Regions from separate parts of the Micromonospora sp. NPDC047812 genome, predicted to be linked through region 1. Evidence: riboswitches for the same ligand, from Rfam matches in the RefSeq annotation. Region 1 holds a riboswitch; each other region holds the start of a gene.
What was found. Region 1 has a riboswitch for cyclic di-AMP ahead of AB0883_RS02880 (C39 family peptidase). Riboswitches for the same ligand answer to the same signal wherever they lie in the genome.
Positions count from the first base shown of each region.

Region 2: linked by a shared signal. The riboswitch ahead of AB0883_RS13500 (NlpC/P60 family protein) and the one ahead of AB0883_RS02880 (C39 family peptidase) in region 1 are both predicted to bind cyclic di-AMP.
Region 3: linked by a shared signal. The riboswitch ahead of AB0883_RS11110 (hypothetical protein) and the one ahead of AB0883_RS02880 (C39 family peptidase) in region 1 are both predicted to bind cyclic di-AMP.

Region 1 is NZ_JBEYRY010000001.1:629,673-636,829, reverse strand. It holds gene AB0883_RS02885 (alpha/beta hydrolase) at 1-171, opposite strand, end outside; gene AB0883_RS02880 (C39 family peptidase) at 278-1,123, opposite strand; cyclic di-AMP (ydaO/yuaA leader) riboswitch at 1,353-1,493, opposite strand; gene AB0883_RS02875 (acyltransferase) at 1,812-3,056, opposite strand; gene AB0883_RS02870 (polysaccharide pyruvyl transferase family protein) at 3,370-4,695, shown strand; gene AB0883_RS02865 (alpha-ketoglutarate-dependent dioxygenase AlkB) at 4,748-5,383, shown strand; gene AB0883_RS02860 (solute carrier family 23 protein) at 5,491-6,873, shown strand; gene AB0883_RS02855 (DNA topoisomerase IV subunit A) at 7,089-7,157, opposite strand, start outside.
Region 2 is NZ_JBEYRY010000002.1:1,213,881-1,221,037, forward strand. It holds tRNA gene AB0883_RS13480 (tRNA-Gly) at 83-156, opposite strand; gene AB0883_RS13485 (zinc metalloprotease) at 547-1,533, shown strand; gene AB0883_RS13490 (pyridoxamine 5'-phosphate oxidase family protein) at 1,675-2,226, opposite strand; gene dcd (dCTP deaminase) at 2,305-2,883, shown strand; gene AB0883_RS13500 (NlpC/P60 family protein) at 2,953-3,993, opposite strand; cyclic di-AMP (ydaO/yuaA leader) riboswitch at 4,006-4,139, opposite strand; gene AB0883_RS13505 (peptidoglycan recognition family protein) at 4,378-6,402, shown strand; gene AB0883_RS13510 (NlpC/P60 family protein) at 6,467-7,157, opposite strand, start outside.
Region 3 is NZ_JBEYRY010000002.1:723,633-730,789, forward strand. It holds gene AB0883_RS11085 (heavy metal translocating P-type ATPase) at 1-1,334, opposite strand, end outside; gene AB0883_RS11090 (hypothetical protein) at 1,346-2,344, opposite strand; gene AB0883_RS11095 (heavy-metal-associated domain-containing protein) at 2,374-2,583, opposite strand; gene AB0883_RS11100 (metal-sensitive transcriptional regulator) at 2,734-3,036, shown strand; gene AB0883_RS11105 (YibE/F family protein) at 3,352-4,695, shown strand; cyclic di-AMP (ydaO/yuaA leader) riboswitch at 4,862-4,993, shown strand; gene AB0883_RS11110 (hypothetical protein) at 4,997-6,013, shown strand; gene AB0883_RS11115 (carbonic anhydrase) at 6,111-6,863, opposite strand; gene AB0883_RS11120 (MarR family winged helix-turn-helix transcriptional regulator) at 7,075-7,157, shown strand, end outside.

The DNA.
Region 1 (7,157 bases):
CGGCAGCGGCGGCGACCAGCCGTGACCGGCGAGGTCCGGCGCCAGCCACCGTCCCGTCCACCGACGCTCGAGCAGCGGCGCCCAGGGCAGCCACACGTCGCCGGTCGCACCCATGCCGTGCAGCAGCAGGAGCACCCGCCGGCCGTCCCGGTCACCCGATTCATCGACCATGGGCGCAGTGTGCCACCCACCGGACGCCGTGGGCGAGGGCCGTGACCCGGACACGACATCGGGCGTCGGCCCCCGGAATCCGGAGGCCGACGCCCGACGGTGTCGCTCAGGCGGAGTAGCCGCGGGTGGCGGCCCAGTTCGCCAGGGCGATGGTGCTGATCCAGTACGAGGCGGTCGCCGGGTTCGCCGAGTCGGCGATCTTCACCAGCCGCCCCTCGTCCTGGTAGCCGACCACGGCGATGTAGTGGCCGCCGGGGAAGGAGTGCCAGCCGCCGTCGGTGTCCGTGGCGCTGCCGGCGACGTTGACCACGACGCCCCGCCCGTCGGCGATGGCCGCGACGACGTCGGCCTGGAGCCGGTCCATCTGGGCCGGGGTGGCCGCGCCACCAGGGATCATCCGGGTCCGGTACGGGTCGCCCTTCACCACCGCGTTCAGCACGCGGGTGGTGTCCTGGGCCGAGTCGGTGCCCATCTGGTCGGTACCCAGCTGGGCACCGAGGGCGTCCTGGCTGCGCGCGATGCCGGCGGCGCTGAGGGCGTGCCGGACGGCCGCCGGACCACAGTTGTAGAAGGTGGTCTGGGCCTGGTAGTCGTAGTCCAGGGTCTTGGCGGCCGGGGGCTTCGGCGGCTCCGGCTTGCGGGTCAGGTCCGGGTCCGGGGCGGCGCTGGAGGCGCTGGCCGACGGGGCGGCGCTGGAGGCGGCCGGGGCGGCGCTGGACGGGGCGGTCGCGACCCTGGCCTGGCTGCGCGAGGCCGCGGTGTCGTCCCGCAGTTCGGTCGCGGCCACCGGGGCCTGCGCTGCGGCGGGGGCCTCGTCGGCTCCGGCCAGCAGCGCGCCCGTGCCCGACGCCAGCACGAGCGCCGCGGCGGACGCGGCGGCCAACTGGTACGGACGCTCGGACGTGAGGCGACGCAGCTGTCGCTTGAGGTGGTGCTTCACGGTTTCCTCCACGGGCTCGGGGGTGAGCGACCGTCGGTCCGCGCCGAGGGCAGGGCGGACCGACCGCGCGGACGGGCGTCCGGGCGGGTGGTGGGCCACTCAGGGAATGCGCCCGGGATGCCGGGCGACGGACGGTGACCGGTGGGTCAGCTCGTGACCTGCGGGCGGACGAGCGCGGGCACCGCGGCGCCGTGGAGACGGCGGAACGACCGAGGGGTGGACGGGTGTGGCATGAGGATGGAACTCCTTCCGACACCGCCGACCGGGTTAGCTGACGGATTCGGGCGGGAAGAACGCCCTACCACGGGCCCACGGCCCACGGATTCACCCCAACAAGCACTGGGTCCCCGGTTCGTCGTGCACGATTAGGCGGGTCGGCGCGGCGTCGCCTCTGGCGATCGGGTACCGCACCGGACGCGCCGACATTACTGGCCGGCCCGCGCCCTGCCAACCCCGTCCCACCTGCCTAAACCCTGATCGGGAGACAATTTTTGCGGGCACTTCGCCACTGACGCGACTCAATGGGACGACCGTTTCTGCGGGCACCTGCGGGTGACAACGGGACGAGTGGCGGACAACGGCGCCGAAACGCCGGAGGGAATCGACCGGGCCGCGCCGGATGACCGGTTCGCCGACGTGGTGACCGGCGTCACCGAAACGGTCGGGATTTCGTCGGCGGGCACTGCGGTCGCCGGGGCGGTCAGCGCTGGTCGGCGTACGCCGGTCGGTGGTCGTCGCGCGGATCGGCGGCCCGGGGGCGCGGCACGGCGTTGCCCCGCTCCCCCGGCGGCGTCGCCCCGGGGCCGCCGGAGTGCGTCCCGGCGTCGCCCCCGTCCCGCGGCATCGCCCGGGCCGGCCTGCGCGGGGTGAGCAACCGCATCATCGGCGTCTCGACGACCCGGTGCAACAGGCCGGCCAGGGCCAGGTTGACCAGCAGGAAGCCGAGCACCACCGCCGGCCCCCACCAGCCGGTGAAGCCGACGCCCCAGTCGCCGGTGAGCCGCAAAACGGTGATCATCACCAGGACGTGCACCAGGTAGAAGGCGAAGGAGACCTCACCGAGCCAGACCATCGGACGGGACCGCCACGGCGAGCGCCGCCCGCGCACGTCCGCGTCCGCCGCCGCGGCGATGACCAGGATGTACGCCACCGAGAGCAGCGCCGCCCACAGCTCGGCGCGGACCCACTGCGCGGCGACCACCCAGGTCGCCACGAAGATCAGGCTGGCCAGCGGCAGGCCCGGTCCACGCCACCGGCCGCGCCGCATCAGCTCGGCGGCGGCCACGCCCATCCAGAACTCCAGCGACCGCACCGGCGGGAAGATCTGGGTGAACCACCAGCGGCTCTCCTCCGGCACCAGCGCCTGGGCCGGCCAGAGCGCCAGGATGAGCAGCGGCACCGCGACCACGACGGCCCACAGCGCCCACGGCCGGGCCCGGCGGATCAGCGGCAGCGCCAACGGCAGGCAGAGGTAGAAGAAGAACTCGCAGGACAGCGACCAGCTGACGGTGTTGATGCTGTAGAAGTGGCCCGGCCGGGGGTCCCACGCCTGGAGGAGGAACAGGTTCTCCACCGCGACGAACCGGTCCACGGGGTCGGCGAACCAGGCCGCGACCGCCAGGGCCACCGCCCACAGCACCACGTGGCTCGGCCAGATCTTGGCCACCCGGCGCCGCCAGAACGCCCGACGGGTGTCGGTGGGTCGGGCCGACCAGACCAGCACGAAGCCGCTGAGGATGAAGAAGAACTGCACGCCCGACAGGCCGAGGGCGAAGGCCCAGTCCACGACGGCCTTCTGGCCGGGCTCGGCGATGATGCCCATCGTCGCGACGTGGAACCCGAAGACGAGCAGGGCGGCGACCCAGCGCAGCCCGGTCAGCGACGGCAGGCGGCTGGCCGGGGACGCGGGCCGGACGGCCGGCGCGGCGGTCGCGGCGTCGTTCATGCCGGCATCCCGACGATCCGCAGGGTCACCAGCACGTACGTCTCCTCCTCGACCCCAACCTGAGGTGCCCCGAGGGGCCCCGTGGGCGGCCCACCGGTCGGCGCCGCCCCGCCGGGCACCCTACCCGCCGCACCTGAGGCTCTGTTCCGTCCCGTCCGTGAGTGCCCGTTCTGTCCCGTAGGGGAATGCCCGTTCCGGTCGCCCCTGGGTGACCGTTCCGTCCCCGCGCGTGACGACGGATGGCGGCCGTCCGGGTTTCGGTCGATCGGTGGCTAGTATTCCCAGACCCGGAGGTGACGAGAGGCGGGGACGAATGCACCAGCGGATCCTGATGCGGGCGAAGAAGGGCCCGTTCGACGTCTACTCGCCCGAGGAGACGCACGAGCGGAACTGGATCGGCGACAACAACGGCAACCTCGTCTTCAGCCACGCCGCCCACAAACTGCTGCGCACCGCCACCGCCGAGATCACCTCGACCGAGTTCAGGATCAACCCGCGCGACGCCGACATGATCAACGAGCGGTACGACGTCTACGTCGTACCGCTCGCCAACGCCTTCCGCCGCAGCTACGCCCACCGCGTCGAGGCCATGACGAAGCTCATCGAGCAGCTGAAGATCCCGGTGGTGGTGCTCGGGGTGGGCGTGCAGACCGACGTCAACGGCGACCGGGAGTACCTGCGCCCGATCGACGACGTCGTGACCCGGTTCGTCCGGGCGGTCCTCGACCGCTCGCACAGCATCGGCGTCCGGGGCGAGATCACCCGGGACTACCTGCGCACCCTGGGCTTCTCGGCCGTCGACGTGATCGGCTGCCCGTCGATGTTCCTGCACGGCGACAGCCTGCGGGTGGAAAAGAGGAAGGCGTCGCTGTCGCCCGACGACAGGCTCGCGCTCACCGTCTCGCCGTACGTCACGTCCATGGCGGAGATCATCGCCCGGCACCACGCCCGGTACCCGAACCTGCGCTACCTGCCGCAGGACCTCAAGACGCTCGGCACGCTGCTCTACGGCGACGCTCCCGGGGACCGGGGCAGGACCAGCAAGATCCCGATCCACACCTCGCACCCGCTGTTCACCGAGGACAAGGTGCGGATGTTCGTCGACCCCTGGACCTGGATGGACTACCTCTCCGGGTTCGAGTTCGCGTTCGGCACCCGCATCCACGGCACCATCACGGCGCTGGTCGCCGGCACCCCCGGCTACCTCTTCGCGCACGACTCGCGCACCCTGGAACTCGCCCGGTACTTCGACATCCCGCACCGGGTGATGAAGGACGTGCCGGTCGACGTCGACGCCGCCCAGCTCTACGAGGAGGCCGACTACACGGCGCTCAACGCCGGCCACAAGTCGCGCTACGAGACGATGCTGGCCTTCCTCGCCAGGCACGACCTGGGCAACGCCTTCGCCGACGGCGTCAGCGCGGCCCGGTTCGACGCGCAGGTGCGGTCCACCACCTTCCCGCCCGCCGTACGTCCGGCCGCCGCGACCGCCCCCGACGCGCTGCTGGAGCGGATCCAGTGGTTGCGCGACCGCAACGTCGAGCTGCGCAAGGAGACGGAGACGCTGCGCGGGCAGCGCCTGCAGGCCCGGGTCAAGCAGGTGATCGGTGGTCGGGTGCGCCGGATGCTGAACCGCTGAGGCGTCGCCTCCTTCCGTACACCTGTACCAACACGGCGGGTACGCTGGGCGGATGACCGGGGCCGCCTACCAGCCGTCGATGTTCGACCTCACCGCCGCCGGAGCGTCGCTGAGCCCGCTGGCCGACCGGCTGCGCCGGCACCCGCTCACCCGCGGCGCGTGGGTCGACCATCTGCCCGGCTGGGTCACCGGCTCCGACCAGGTCTTCGACGTCCTGCTGCGCGACGTCCCCTGGCGGGCCGAGCGCCGCACGATGTACGACGCCGAGGTCGACGTCCCCCGGCTGCTCTGCTGGTACGCCGGGCACCGCCCGCTGCCGCACCCGCTGCTCACCGAGGCGCGCGCCGCCCTCACCCGGCACTACGCCCCCGAGCTCGGCGAGCCCTTCGTCACCGCCGGCATGTGCCTCTACCGCTCCGGCCGCGACAGCGTCGCCTGGCACGGCGACACCCAGGGGCGCTCCGCGCACACCGACACCATGGTCGCCATCGTCTCGTTCGGCTCGCCGCGCTCACTGCTGCTGCGGCCCCGTGGTGGCGGCGACAGCCTGCGCTTCCCGCTCGGCCACGGCGACCTCGTGGTGATGGGCGGCTCCTGCCAGCGCACCTGGGAGCACGCCGTGCCCAAGACCACCCGCCCCGTCGGCCCCCGGGTCAGCGTCCAGTTCCGCCCCGCCGGCGTCGCCTGACCCGCCGCTGCCGGGCCACCGGCCGGGTCGGGCCGGGCCTCTGCTAGAAACGACTCCTGGGTTTCACCTGCGCCCCCGTCACCTCTTCACGACGCGAAGGGCGTTCCATGACCCAGTCCTCCACCGAGCCGCGCTCCCGTTGGTCCGCGTGGGCGGTCCACGGCGACGGCCGGTCCATCCGCCCCGGCGACGTGGTCCACCCCGGCGAACGCCTCTCCTGGCCGCGCACCCTCGGCGTCGGCGTGCAGCACGTCGTCGCGATGTTCGGCGCCACCTTCACGGTGCCGCTCATCACCGGGTTCCCGCCGGCCACCACGCTCTTCTTCTCCGGGCTCGGCACGCTGCTGTTCCTGCTGATCACCGGCAACCGGCTGCCCTCGTACCTCGGCTCGTCCTTCGCCTTCATCGCGCCGGTGCTGGCGGCCAAGGCCGGCGGCGACATCGGCCCGGCGCTCGGCGGCATCGTCGTCGCCGGCGTGGCGCTGGCCGTCGTCGGGCTGGTCGTCCAGCTCGCCGGGTCACGCTGGATCGACGCGCTGATGCCGCCCGTCGTCACCGGGGCGATCGTCGCGCTGATCGGCCTGAACCTCGCCCCCGTCGCCTGGGACGGCGACGGGAGCGGCACCGGCGTGAAGGCCCAGCCGCTGATCGCGGTGGTGACCCTGGCCGCCATCCTGCTCGCCACGGTGGCCTTCCGGGGCTTCCTGGCCCGACTTTCCATCCTGCTGGGGGTGGTGGTCGGCTGGGTGCTCGCCGCCGTGCTCGGCGACCTGGATCCGAAGGCGGTCGACGGCCTGCGGGACGCCGCGTGGGTCGGTCTGCCCGAGTTCCACGCGCCGAGCTTCAGCCTGCGCGCGGTCGTGCTGGTGATCCCGGTGATCCTGGTGCTGATCGCCGAGAACGCCGGGCACGTCAAGGCGGTCGCCGCGATGACCGGCCGGAACCTGGACCGGGACATGGGCCGGGCGTTCATGGGCGACGGACTGGCCACGGTGCTCGCCGGCTCCGGCGGCGGCTCCGGCACCACCACCTACGCGGAGAACATCGGCGTGATGGCGGCGACCCGGGTCTACTCCACCGCCGCGTACTGGGTGGCCGGCGTGACGGCGGTGCTGCTCGGGCTCAGCCCGAAGTTCGGCGCGCTGATCCTCACCGTGCCGGCCGGCGTGCTCGGCGGCGCCACCACTGCCCTGTACGGCCTCATCGCCATCCTCGGCGCGCGGATCTGGATCGAGAACCGGGTGGACTTCCACGACCCGGTGAACCTGATGACCGCCGCCGTCGCGGTGATCGTCGGCGCGGCCAACTACACCCTCACCGCCGGCGACCTCTCGTTCAACGGCATCGCCCTGGGCACCGCCGCCGCCCTCGCCGTCTACCACGGCATGCGCCTGGTGGCCCACCTACGCGGCACCACCCCCACCCCCACCCCCACCCCCACCCCCACCCCCGAACCCACCCCGACCCCCGACTCCCACCCGACCCGCTGACCCACCCCCGGCCCGGCCCTCGCCCCCGCCCCGCCCCGCCTCCGGCAGCGTTGATCATGAGGTTAGCGGGGCAGTATGCCCGATTCCGACCAGCCAACCTCATGATCGACATCGGCAGGTGGGCCGGTGGGGTGGGGCTGGGTAGGGTGCGGGGAGCGGGGAGCGGGGAGCAGGGAGGGCCGGCTGCGGTGCAGCCGGCCCTCCCTGCTGACGGGTCAGTCGCGTTCGATCTGGTGGCCGACGACGGTGGGGCCCAGCATCACGGCGAAGCCGGAGCCGTCGCG
Region 2 (7,157 bases), on a different contig from region 1:
CTGATGGCACGCGAAATGATCGTTGGCGTTAAAGTGCCGAAGGCCCCGGTCGGGACTCGTGTCCTGACCAGGGCCTTTCGCGTGGAGCGGGTGACGGGAATCGAACCCGCACTGTCAGCTTGGGAAGCTGATGTTCTGCCATTGAACTACACCCGCAGGCGGCACCACTGTACCTGAGTCGTCACGTCGGTGCACCCAGGTACCCCTCCGACACCACCCGCGCCGCGATCTTGGCAGCAAACGGCCCCCATAGGTGCCCGAACTCACCAAGATCGCACCACGCCACCGCCAGCCGCGCCACCGCCAGCCGCCAGCCGCGCCGTCGTGCAGCTCGACGGGCCCGGTCCGCGCGCCCTGGTCCGAACCGGGACCGCGAGTCGCATCCCCATCGCCGCACGTCGATCGTTCACGCGTACCGCCAGGAAAAAGTTCCACCGCGGCAACATATGGGCGTTCTCAAATACCTCGATCGGTTGTAACGTCTGCCCAACGTTCCAGCCACGGCGTGACATACCCCCTGTCGCGCCGCCAGAAAGAGGTGGGCCCATGGGACTCCGTCCCAACCTGCTGACCCGGCGTACGGCCGGTGTCGCGTCGACGACCCTCGCGCTGCTGATCAGCACCGCCGCCGTGGGCGTCGTGCCGGCCGCTTCGGCCTTCTCCGCCGCCCCGAGCGAGGTCTGCGTCGAGCCGGCCGACGTCCACTCGGACGCCCGCGTCAAGCCCGGCGGCGGCGCCGAGCACGAGCCGAACGAGTTGACCCTCGCGGAGACCCGCGAGCGCGAGGCCGACCTGGCCGCCGCCCTGCGCGAGCGGGCACGGTTCCGCGCCGGCGCCGGCGCCTCCACGATGGCCGCCACCGTCACCATCCCCGTGGTGGTGCACGTGATCCAGGAGAACAGCACCCGGGCCGGCGGCAACATCCCCGACTCGATGATCAACTCGCAGATCAGCGTGCTGAACCAGTCGTTCAGCGGGGCGACCGGCGGCGCGTCCACCGCGTTCAGCTTCCAGCTCCAGACGATCAACCGGGTGACGAACCCGTCCTGGTACCCGATCGTGCAGGGTTCCTCGGCGGAGCGGTCGATGAAGACCTCGCTGCGTACGGGCGGCAAGAACACCCTCAACATCTACCTGGGCGAGCTGAGCGACAGCCTGCTCGGCTGGGCGACCTTCCCGACCCGCAAGCTCAGCAGCATGGACGGCGTCGTCGTGCTGAGCGAGTCGCTGCCGGGCGGCACCGCCACCAACTACAACCAGGGCGACACGGGCACCCACGAGGTCGGCCACTGGCTGAACCTCTACCACACCTTCCAGGGCGGCTGCTCCGGCTCGGGCGACAGCGTCAGCGACACCGCGGCCGAGGCGTCGCCGGCCTCCGGCTGCCCGACCGGGCGGGACACCTGCACCGCCCCCGGCGTCGACCCGATCACCAACTTCATGGACTACAGCTACGACTCCTGCATGTACCAGTTCACCGCCGGGCAGGCCAGCCGCATGCTGACCGCCTGGAACGCGTACCGCGCGGCGTAGTTCCGCCGTACGACCGCACCGGTGCCGGCCTCGCTCGACGGGGCCGGCACCGGCGTCTGTGCGGCCGGGCACACGGGGACGGTGCGGGGGTCACGGTGCGGCGCCCCGGAGGGGGGACGGCCCAGGGCGCCGCACCGCGTCTCAGGCGGCGGGGCGGGCGGCGTGGTCGCCGGCGCACCCCGACCGGGTCTCGGGCATGAGCGCGGTGCCGCCGGCGGTCGCGCGGGGGTCGAGCCACACCTGGACGGCGGGCCGGCCGTGCCCCTCGCCGGCGCCGCCCGCGACGCCGGACTCACGGCGGGCCAGCATCGCCACGTCGACGGTGAACTCGAAGACCCGCCAGTCGACCTGCGGTGCGGCCCGGTGGCTGCGGGCCAGCCGGGCGACCCGGGCCGGGTCGGTCACCGGTTGGGCGTGGCCGGCGACGTAGGCCTCGTCGTCGCTCTCCTCCGGCGGGAAGGAGTGCAGCGCGTAGCGGCCGTCGCGCTCCAGGTCGCGCCGCTTGGGCGAGTCGACGACGAAGCAGAAGAGCCCCTCGTCGGTGATCACCGGGGAGACCGGGTGCACCCGGGGACCGCCGTCGGCGCGGACGGTGGCCAGGTAGCCGAAGCCCGGCCCGTACTGCTGCATGAGAAGGCGGATCCCGTCGGCGAGGCGGGGCTCGTCGGCGGCGAATTCGGACCAGGAAGCCATGCGGACATTCTATCGAACAAACGTTCGAACACGCACTCCGACACGCAGGTCACGCGCATCGCTCGCTAAGGTGTGCGGATGCTGCTCTCCGACCGCGACCTGGCCTCCGAGATCGAGGCGGGCACGCTCGCGCTGGAGCCGTTCGAGCCCGCGCTGGTGCAACCGTCCAGCATCGACGTACGCCTGGACAAGCTCTTCCGGGTCTTCAACAACCACCTCTACACCCACATCGACCCCGCGCAGCAGCAGGACGACCTCACGTCGATGGTCGAGGTGCCGGAGGGCGAGCCGTACGTGCTGCATCCGGGCGAGTTCGTGCTCGCCTCGACGCTGGAGGTGATCACGCTCGGCGACCAGCTCGCCGGCCGCCTCGAAGGAAAGAGCTCACTGGGCCGGCTCGGCCTGCTCACCCACTCCACGGCGGGCTTCATCGACCCGGGCTTCTCCGGTCACGTGACCCTCGAACTGTCCAACGTGGCCAACCTGCCGATCACCCTCTGGCCGGGCATGAAGATCGGGCAACTCTGCATCTTCCGGCTCTCGTCGCCGGCGCAGCACCCGTACGGCTCGGCCGTCTACGGCTCGCGCTACCAGGGGCAGCGCGGGCCGACCCCGAGCCGTTCCTGGCAGCACTGGCGCACCTGGCCGACCCGCTGACCCGGACGCAGCGGGCCGGGACGGGCCCCTTCCCGCACCGGAGGCGTCGGGAGGGGCCGTCCCGCCGGCTCAGCCGGGCCGGCCGTAGCTGTGGATCGGGCCGTCGTCGACCTTCTTCATCTTGATCGGCACCCCGGCACGGGAGGCGTGCACCACCCAGCCCCCGCCGACGTACATGCCGACGTGGTGCAGGTCGCTGTAGTAGAAGACGAGGTCACCCGGGCGCAGCTCGCCCCGGCTGACGGTCGCGGTGGCCCGGCGCTGCTGCGCGGCGTTGTGCGGCAGCGAGACCCCGGCCTTCGCCCAGGCGGCGAGCATCAGGCCGGAGCAGTCGTACGAGTTCGGCCCCTCGGCGCCCCAGACGTAGGGCTTGCCGATCTGCGCACAGGCGAACTTCACGGCGGTGCCGGCCGCGCCGCCGGGATAGCCGGCGGGGCAGGGTGCGGGGCGCAGCGGCCCGCCGCCGCCGTTGCCGTAGATCCGCAGCCGCAGCTTCTGCAACCGGTCGATCTCGGCGTTGATCTGCTTCTTCTTCGCCGCGAGCTGGGCCTCGGTGCGGCTGAGCTGGACGACCATCTCGTCCAGCGGCGCCTTCTTCGCGGCCAGCCGGTCGCGCAGCTCGGCGACCTGCCGCACGTCCTGCTGCTGGTGCTGGGCGAACCGGTCGAGCAGTTCGAGCTGCCCGACCATCTCGCTCGGTGATCGGCTGCCCAGCAGGGCGTTGACGGCGGAGACGTTCTCGCCCTTGTAGGCGCGGGCGGCCAGCGCGCCCACCTTCTCCATCGCCTGGTCGACCTGCTTCTCCAGCGGCCCGATCTGCGCGGCGAGCGCGTCAGCCTGCTTCCGCCTGGCGGCCAGGCCCTGTCGGGTGGCGTTGTGCCGTTCGATGACCGGTTCGAGCTTGTTCCAGTCCTCGTCGATCTGCCGCTCGATCTCGGCGACCGTCGGTTCGGCGTGGGCCGCCGTGGCGCCGCCGGTCAGGACGACGGCGAACGCGGCCAGGGCGGCGAGGGCGGTGGTGCAGCGGTACCAGCGTGGGCGCGGCGCAGCCGTCACCGGGTCGGCGAGGGCCGACCGGGTCGACGGTGGCCGCGGGGCATGGTGTGCCACCGGGCTTCGTACTCCTTCTTCCGGACCGCCTACCGGGTTAGCTGACGGGTTCGGGCGGGAAGGGGCGCCCTACCGCAGGATCGCGGATTCACCCCGGGGAACCTGGGTCCCCGGCTCGCTCGGGAGCGACTCGGCGGTGTCGGACCGTCACCGCCCTGGTTGGACGGATTGTCACCGGCCGACGAAGGACCAGAGTAGAGACGACCGTTATCGATCCGCAACCCTGCGGGCGGTGACACTCCGTACCCACCGGGACCGGACGGATCCGCAACCCGGACGACGAAGATTTCCTTCCTTTTAAAGTGTCTGACGGAAAGGTATTGACCAGAGGCGGCGGGCGGGGCGAAGGTGGCCCCAACTTCGCCCGTCCGAACTGGGGGTCTGATGCACCTGTCAGCGACATCGAGGAGCAGACGCGTCCTGCTGGCCGCCGCCGTGGCCGCCGCCATGGCGGCGACGCCGCTCACCGCCGCCGGATCCGCCGCCGCAGCAGCGCCGGTGGACGACCGGCAGCAGCAGTACGCCGCCGCGGCGGCCGAGTACGGCGTGCCGGAGAGCGTCCTGCTCGGGGTCTCCTACCTGCAGTCCCGCTGGGACACCAACGCCGGAACGCCGAGCACCAGCGGCGGCTACGGACCGATGCACCTCACCGACGCCGAGCACGTCGCCGCCATGTCCGGCGGCACGCACCACGACGAGGGCACCGAGGACCCGCGCGGCGACGACTCCCGCCCGTCCCTGGCCGAGGCCCACGAGCCGCCGGCCACCCCGCCGCCCGCCGAGGCCGCACTCCGGACCGTCGACGCCGCCGCCGGTCTGACCGGCGCCAGCGAGGAGGCGCTGCGGACGGACGTCACGGCGAACATCCGGGGCGGCGCGGCGCTGCTGGCCGCGTACCAGAAGGAGATCGGCGCCCCGGTCGGAGCCGACACCGACCCGGCGGCCTGGTACGGCGCGGTGGCCCGGTACTCCGGCGCGGACAGCGCCGACGCCGCGGCGGCCTTCGCCAACGAGGTGTACGCCACCATCGCCACGGGCGACAGCCGGGTGACCGACGACGGACAGCGGGTCACGCTGGCCGGCCGCGCGATCCAGCCGGACCGCTCCTGGCTGGACCGGCTGCGCCTGCGCAAGCTCACCCGGCCCGACGGGCTGGAGTGCCCGAGCGACATCTCCTGCGAGTGGATCCCGGCCCCCTACCAGCAGTACGGCCCCACGCTCGGCGACTACGGCAACCACGACCTGGGGAACCGGCCCGCGCAGCAGAAGATCGAGTACATCGTCATCCACGACACCGAGGGCTACTTCGGTCCCAGCGTCAACCTGGTCAAGGACCCGAAGCGGGTGGGCTGGCACTACACCCTGCGCTCGGTGGACGGGCACATCGCCCAGCACATCAAGACCAAGGACGTCGGCTGGCACGCCGGCAACTGGTACGTGAACTCCAAGTCCATCGGCCTGGAGCACGAGGGCTTCGCCGGGCACGGCACCTGGTACACCGAGGCGATGTACCGCACCTCCGCCAAGCTGGTCCGCCACCTGGCTCGGGCGTACAACATCCCGCTGGACCGCAACCACATCATCGGGCACGACAACGTCCCCGGCACCGTCGCCGCGAACGTGCGCGGCATGCACTGGGACCCGGGACCGTACTGGAACTGGTCGCACTACTTCGACCTGCTCAAGGCGCCGTTCTTCTCGACCGGCACGCACCGCACCGGGCTGGTCACCATCGACCCGGACTTCGCCACCAACCAGCCGCCCTTCACCGGCTGCAACCGGCAGCCCCCGGGCGTGCCGAACCCGCCCCCGGCGACCGCCCCCTGCCCGCTGCGCGGCTCCTCGGCGCTGTTCCTGCACAACGCGCCGAGCCAGGACGCGCCGCTGCTCAACGACATCGCGCTGCGACCCGACGGCACCCCGAACACCACGTACGTCTCCGACCACGGCGCCCGGGTGTCGGCCGGACAGACGTACGCGCTCGCCGAGGTGCGGGGCGACTGGACCGCGATCTGGTACCTCGGCCAGAAGGGGTGGTTCCACAACCCCGCCGCCAAGCCGACGGCGAAGTGGTCCGTCGGGCTCGTGGTGACCCCGAAGGCCGGTAAGGCCACCATTCCGGTGTACGGCCGGGCCTACCCGGAGCAGGCCGCGTACCCGGAGGGCGTGCCGTACCAGACGATCTCGCCGCTGCAGTACACCCTGTCGGCCGGTCAGCGGTACGCCGTCGGCAACCTGCTCCCCGGCGAGTACTACCGGGCCACCACGTTCGACGGCTCCGCTCCCCACGACCGGACGGTCGTCCGGGGCGACAACAAGTACGTGCAGGTCCAGTTCGGTCACCGGATCATGTACGTCAACCTGGACGACGTGAACGTGGTGCCGTCCCCGCTGGGCGCGCCCCGCTGATCCATCCGCACGACGAGGGCCCCCGGTCGATCCGATCGGGGGCCCTTCCGTTGCGCGGTGCGGATCAGCCGGGCCTGCGGAACCCGGCCACCGGCATGGTGTTGATGCTGGAGACGTTGACCGGCTTGCCGGCCCGGGGCGCGTGCACCATCTTGTCGTTGCCGAGGTAGAGGCCGACGTGGTGCAGGTCGCTGAAGAAGAAGACCAGGTCACCGGGGCGCGCCTCGGAGCGCGGGATGGCCTTGCCCTCGTTCCACTGCGCACCCGTGAAATGCGTCAGGTGGATCCCCGCCGCCTTGTAGGCGTACTGGGTCAGGCCGGAGCAGTCGAACGAGTTCGGGCCGGTGGCACCCCAGACGTACGGGTCGCCGACCTGCGCGCAGGCGGTGCGGATCGCGGTCCGGGCCGCGTCGCTGACCACGCCGTTGATGGTCGGGCACTTCTCCGTCTTGACGGTGGTGACCGGCAGCGACGCCTCGAGCTTCTTGATGTCGGAGTCGATCTGCTTCTTCTTGGCCGCCAGGTCGTTCTGCTGCTTCGTCTGCGAGACGATGAGCGTGTCGAGCTTCCGCTTCTCGGCGTCGAACTTCTCGCGGACCTTGGTCACGCCCTCGAGCTGCTTGCGCTCCTGCGCGGCCAGCCGGTCCAGCAGGGTCAGCTGCTCGGTCAGCGTGTCGGGCTTGGCGCTGACCAGCAGCGCGCCGATCTCGTGCGACGGGCCGGAGATGTAGTAGCGGGAGGCCAGGTCACCGACC
Region 3 (7,157 bases), on a different contig from region 1:
GTCTTGTCCAGCACGACGGTGTCCACCTGCTTCGTGGACTCCAGCACCTCCGGCCCCTTGATCAGCACGCCGAGCTGCGCGCCCCGGCCGGTGCCGACCAGCAGGGCGGTCGGCGTGGCCAGCCCGAGGGCGCACGGGCAGGCGATGATCAGCACCGCCACGGCGGCGGTGAACGCGGCGGTCCCGCCCGACCCGCTGCCGAGCCACCAGCCGAGGGTGCCCACCGCGAGGGCGATCACGATCGGCACGAAGACCCCGGAGATCCGGTCGGCCAGCCGCTGCACCGCCGCCTTGCCGGTCTGCGCCTGCTCGACCAGCCGGGCCATCTGGGCCAGTTGGGTGTCGCCGCCGATGCGGGTGGCGGCGACCACCAGCCGGCCGCCCGCGTTGACGGTCGCGCCGACCACGGAGTCGCCCGGGCCGACCTCGACCGGGACGGACTCGCCGGTGAGCATGCTGGCGTCGACCGCCGAGGTGCCCTCGTCGACCACGCCGTCCGTGGCGATCTTCTCACCGGGCCGCACCACGAACCGGTCCCCCACCACGAGCTGGTCCACGGGGATCCGGGTCTCCGTGCCGCCGCGCAGCACCGCGACGTCCTTGGCGCCCAGTTCGAGCAGGGCGCGCAGGGCCGCGCCGGCGGTCCGCTTCGCCCGCGCCTCGAAGTAGCGGCCGGCGAGGATGAACACGGTCACCCCGGCCGCCGCCTCCAGGTAGATGTTGCCGGCGCCGTCGGAGCGGTTGATCGCGAGACTGAACGGGTGGGTCATCCCCGGCGTCCCGGCCGTGCCGAGGAAGAGCGCCCAGACCGACCAGCCGAACGCCGCCAGGGTGCCGAGCGAGACCAGGGTGTCCATGGTCGCCGCGCCGTGCCGCAGGTTGATCCAGGCCGCCCGGTGGAAGGGCAGCCCGCCGTAGACCACGACCGGGGCGGCCAGGGTCAGCGACAGCCACTGCCAGAAGTCGAACTGCCAGGCGGGCACCATCGCCAGCACGATCACCGGCACGGTGAGCACGGCCGAGACCCACAGCCGGGTACGCAGGCCGCGCAACTCGTCCACCGGCTCGGCGGCCGGTTCGCCACCGGCGGGCGTGGGCGGGGGCGGCAGGGCCGCCGTGTAGCCGGTCTTCTCCACCGTGGCGATCAGCTCGTCCGGGGTGACCTCGTCGGCGTACCGGACGGTGGCCTTCTCCGTGGCGTAGTTGACGGTGGCGGTCACCCCGTCCATCCGGTTCAGCTTCTTCTCGATCCGGGCGGCGCAGGAGGCGCAGGTCATGCCGCCGATCGCCAGCTCGATCTGGTTCGGCGCCGTCAGCAAGGGCTTGGTAGTCATCACGCTTCCCGTCAGTCGTGCCCGTGACCGGGGACGCCATGGCTGGCGTCGGCGGTCGGGGAGCTCGTGGCGGCGGGCGTGCCCGCCGTCGGGGAGCCGGTCGTGGCCGGGACACCCGGCGCGGTCGGGCTGCCGGCGACGACGGTGAACTCGGCGGTACGCACGACGCCGCCGTGCTTGAAGTCCAGGTAGAGCCGGTAGGCGCCCGCCGACGGCATTTCCGCCGAGAAGCTCACCTCGGGGCCGGGCCGCGTCCGCCCGTCGCCCGGCTCACCGTGCGGGTGCACGTGCAGGTACGCCAGGTCGCCCTGGCGCAGTGCCACCAGGTGGCCGTACGCGCCCAGGTAGGGCTCCAGGTCGGTGACCGGCGCGCCGTCACGGCTCACGGTCAGGGTCAGCTCGGCGGTGCGGCCGGGCTGCGGGGCGCCGGCGAGCGTGACGGTGTAGCCGTCGACCGTGGTGCTGGTCGCCGGTGCGGGCAGGGGCCGCCCGGTCAGCGCGCCGGGGACGGTCACGTCGACGCCGAGGGTCAGCGCCTCGCCCCCGGTCGGGGTGAAGTCGGCGAACGCGCGCCAGACGCCGGGCCCGGCGAGCGGCGAGTCGACCCGCCAGGTGCCGTCGGGCGCCATCTCCGGGTGCACGTGCCGGAATCCGGAGAGATCGCGGCGGGCCACGATCAGGTGCATGCGCTTGTCGTGCGCCACGTCGTACGCGGTCACCGCCCGGCCGTCCGGACCGGTGACCTGGAAGGCGAACTGCCCGGCCGGGGCGTCCACCGGACGCAGGGTGTAGCCACGGTCGGAGACGAGCAGGCCGCCGGGCAGGTGTGCCGCCGCGCCGTTGTCGCCCCCGTGTCCGGCTCCGCCGTCCTCGCCGTGCCCACCGCCGGCCTCGTGCGGGGCCTCGGCGGGCGGTGCCACGGGGTCGGCCACCCGGCCGACCCCGTACGTCGCGCCGAACACCACCGCGAGGCCGAGGGCGAAACCGCTCAGCTTCGTCGCCGTGTTCATGGTGTGCCTCGTTTCCCCCGTGCCCGATCTCAGACGCCGACGAGGTCGTAACCGGCCTCGTCGACGGCGGAGCGCACGGTGTCGGTTTCCAACGGGCCCTCGCTGGTGACGGTGACCCGACCGGCGGCGACGTCGACCTGGACGTCGCTGACGCCCGGGATCGCGCCGACCTCGGTGCTGACCGCGGTGGCGCAGTGCCCGCAGGTCATGCCCTGCACCTGGTACGTCGTGGTGATCATCGAACTCTCCTCTCGCCGCCCCCAGCATATACCCCCCGGGGGTAAATCGGAGGCGGACCGGTGCCTGTGCCTTGTACCGGTACCCGGTGGGGGTATGCCGGCCAGGAACGAACGTACCATACCCCCGAGGGGTACGCTATCCTCGTCCCCATGACCACACCGACGCCCACCCCGATCAGGGGATACACCGCCACCAAGGACCAGCTGCTCGCGCGGCTGCGCCGCGTCGAGGGGCAGGTCCGTGGCATCGAGAAGATGGTCGACGAGGACCGCTACTGCATCGACGTGCTCACCCAGATCTCCGCGATCCAGGCCGCCCTGGACAAGGTCGCGCTCGGCCTGCTCGACGGGCACGCCCGGCACTGCATGCACGAGGGCGCGGCCGAGGGGCGCGCCGACGAGATGGCCACCGAGATGATGGCCGCCGTCGGCCGCCTGATGAAGCGCGGCTGACCCGTCCCGGCCCCTCGGCCCCGCGACGAAACGCGGGCACACGGCGACGCCACACCCCGACACCACCCGCACGACCTGCGCCCGGATGTCGGGGTGGCTACCATTCGGCCGGTGGCCCTCCCGATTCCGCACCGCCCGCCCCGCGCGCCCCGCCGGGCGGCGACACCGACCAACCGCGACCGGACGGAGGCCCGGGACCGCGGTACGTGACCGCGCCACCACACGGAAGCGATCCCCGTCCCGGCCACGCGGCGACGGGTGAACCGACCGGCCCGCCGGCACGTACCCCGCCCTGGATCCGTTGGGAGAAACTCGTTGGGCGCCGACCACACCCGTCCCGCTCCGTCCGCCCCGCCGAGGGTGCGGCGGATCCTCGTCGCGACGGTGGTGCCCCTCTTCGTCGCCACGCTGGTCGCCGCCCTGGTGCTGTGGCCGTGGGACGCGCCCGACCCGCCGACCGGCACCGACGCGCCCCGCTACCACGGCACGGTGACGCGGGTCGTGACGGAGCCGTGCCCGCCCACCCCGGAGACCCCGGAGGGGAGCCCTGGCGGGTCGCAGGGCCCCTGCGGCACGGTCACCGTACGGGTGCAGGACGGTCCCGACGCCGGCCAGCAGGTGGAGACGCCGGTGCCCGCCGGCCCCGGCGCGCCGACCGTCGCCGTGGACGACGAGATCATCCTGGTCGAGCTCACCGATCCCGCCGACCCCACGGCCAGCACCTACAACATCGCCGAGCACCAGCGCGGCAAGCCGCTGGTCTGGCTGGTGGCGCTCTTCGCGGCCGCCATCGTCGCCTTCGGACGGTGGCGCGGGCTGGCCGCGCTGGCCGGCCTGGCGGCGAGCTTCGCCATCCTGCTGACCTTCGTGCTGCCGGGCATCGGCGCCGGGAGCCCGCCCCTGCTGGTCGCGGTCGTCGGCGCCGCGCTGATCATGTTCGTGGTGCTCTACCTGACCCACGGCGTGACCGCGCAGACCTCGGTGGCCGTGCTCGGCACGTTGGGCAGCCTGGTGCTGACCGGCGTCCTCGGCACGATCGCCACCGCCGCGACCCACCTGACCGGGTTCGGCTCCGAGGACGCCACCACGCTGTCGATGTACCAGGCCGACGTCGACCTGCACGGGCTGCTGCTGGCCGGGATCATCATCGGTTCCCTCGGCGTGCTGGACGACGTCACGGTGACCCAGGCCGCCACGGTCACCGAGCTGGCACACGCCAACCCCGGGCTGTCCCGGACGCAGCTCTACCGGGCGGCGACCCGGGTCGGCCGGGCGCACATCGCCTCGACGGTGAACACCATCGTGCTGGCGTACGCCGGCGCCTCCCTGCCGGTGCTGCTCCTGCTGACGGCCGACTCGCGGGCGGTGACCCAACTCCTCACCAGCGAGTTCCTCGCCCAGGAGATCGTCCGCAGCGCGGTCGCCACCCTGGGCCTGATCGCCGCCGTGCCACTGACCACCGGGCTGGCGGCCCTGGTGACCACGGCCGGCCGCCGCGGCGGGAACGCCACCGACCGCGCCGCGCCCGCGCCGACGCCCCGGCCGGCCGCCGACCGGTCCGAGGCGCTGGAGGCCCTCAGCGGGCCGCGCGCAGACACGCCGTCCGCCGCTCCCGCCGGATGGCCCGACCGGGACAGGAGCACGGACACCGCATGGTGACACTCCTCAGCGTGACCGAACAGGACGTACGGCCTGATAAACGCGTCACTGCTCACCGTCCGCCATTACGAAATAACGCATTTAGTCGGCTTAGGGACGTAGATCCCCGGGAGTGTTCTCGGGTAACCTCGCTGCCGGTCACCGCCGAAGGCGCGCAGCGGCGCCTGCGGTGCCGCCGCCCAATCGCCGCGAGGCGAACCGGGGACCCAGGTACGTGGGGTGAATCCGCGACAGCGGTAGGGGCCACTTCCGCCCCGAACCCGTCAGCTAACCCGGTCGGCGGTCGACGGAAGGGAAAACTGTGACGGCACCCCTACGCCGCTGGTTGACGCCCGTGGTGGCCGTACTCGCCGCCCTGGCGGTCTTCGCCGGGCCGCTCCCGGCGGCGGCCGCGCCCACCCCGCCCAAGCCCTCCGGGCACGGGGACGACGAGCCCAAGCTGCTCGACGACCTCATCGAGGCCCGCAACCGGTCCTACGTGCAGGCCAAGGCGAAGCTGAAGAAATCGGAAGAACGCCAGCTCGAACTGGCCCTGGAGGTCAACCGGGCGCAGGCCGAGCTGGACGCGCTGGCCCCCCAGGTCAGCCAGATCGCCGCCCAGTCCTACCGCACCGGGCGGATCGGCGCGGTGTCCATGCTGCTGGACACCACCAGCCCCGACTCGTTCGTCAAACGCGCCGCCGCCCTCGACGAGCTCAACCTGGTCAACTCCAAGAAGCTGGCCGAGGTGAACGCGATCAAGGACCGCGCCGAGCAGGCCAAGCTGGCGCTCGACGCCGAGGTCCGCGAGCAGCAGAAGCTCACCAACGAGATGGCGCGCGGCAAGCGTGAGGCGGAGAAGGCGCTCGCGCTGGTCGGCGGCAGGGGGCTGACCAGCGGCAAGGTGGTGGCGACCTCGCCGGTGGCGAAGATGGCGCCGGGTCGTACCGCCGACGGCGACTGGAAGCCCCTGTCCTGCACCGAGAACGACCCCACCACCTCCGGCTGCATCACCGCGCGCACGCTGCACATGTACAAGGAGGTCAAGCGGGCCGGCTTCAACCGGTTCGTCGGCTGTTACCGCTCCGGCGGGCCGTACGAGCATCCGAAGGGTCGGGCCTGCGACTGGTCGCTGCAGAGGAGCGGCTTCTCCCCCTGGCACAACGACGACACCTACATGTACGGCAACAACCTGACCGCGTTCCTGGTCCGCAACGCCGACCGGCTCGGCATCTACTACGTGATCTGGAACCGACAGATCTGGTTCCCGGCGACGGGCTGGAAGTCCTACAGCGGGCCGTCGAACCACACCGACCACGTCCACGTGTCACTGCTCTAGCCGGACCACACGCACACAGAGGGCCGCCCCCGCCGGACGCGGGAGCGGCCCTCTGCCGTCGTGCGGGCCCGCCGCGACGATCTGCCGGCGGGCGAGGTCAGGCGAGCGCGGCGCTGGCCGCCGGCTCCGGCGCGTCGGCCGCACGGGCGGGCACCGAGGCCACCGTCCGCACCTCGCCGGCGGTCAGCCGGTACGACATGCCGACCACCCCGCAGCGGCCGGCGGCCACCTCCGCGGCGAGCACGGCGGAGCGGCCCAGCATCGCCTCGACGGTGTGCGCGATGTGGATGTCGACGATCCGGTCGATGTCGTCCACCCCCTCGGCGGCGGCCCGGCGCAGGCTCGGCACCACGGCGTCCACCACGGCGCACAGGTGCCCGACCGGCTGGGTGCCGGTGGCGTCCGCCGTACGCGCCGCCTGGACGGCCCCGCAGGAGTCGTGCCCGAGCACCACCACCAGCGGCGTGCCCAGGACCGTGACGGCGTACTCCACGCTGCCCAGCACCTCGGGGCCGATGGTGTGCCCGGCGGTGCGGACCACGAAGAGGTCACCGAGGCCACGGTCGAAGATGATCTCGGCGGCGAGCCGGGAGTCGGAACAGCCGACGATCACCGCGAAGGGGTGCTGCCCGTCGGCGACCGCGGCGCGGTGCCCGGCGTCCTGGTTGGGGTGGCGCGGGGCGCCGGTCACGAACCGCCGGTTGCCGGCGTGCAGCTCGGCGAGCGCCTGCTCGGGACTCGCAGGGACGGTGAACGTGGTGCCGGCGTCGGCCGGGGCTCCACCCGTGGTCGACACCGGGAGCGTCCGCTCCGGGCCCGGTTGGGTTCCTGGCGATCCGGGACGACTCATCCCACACCTCGCTCCGCACGTGAACGGCCTGGTCACCCGGGCCGACGCTGGACGCGGGCTGCCACCACCGTCACACGCACTGCAAGATACGTCAAGGTATGCGTGATATGCATTTCATATGTTCGGCGGGCCCGGCGCGACGGCGGTCGGGCCCGCCGTGCGTCCGCCGGCCGCGAGGGCACGCAGCAAAACACGAAGCAGGGGCCATACGATGGCGGACATGGCGACGACAGGGGAGAACGGGAGCACCCGCAACTGGACGTTCCTCACCAACCACGGGCACGTGCTGCTCGC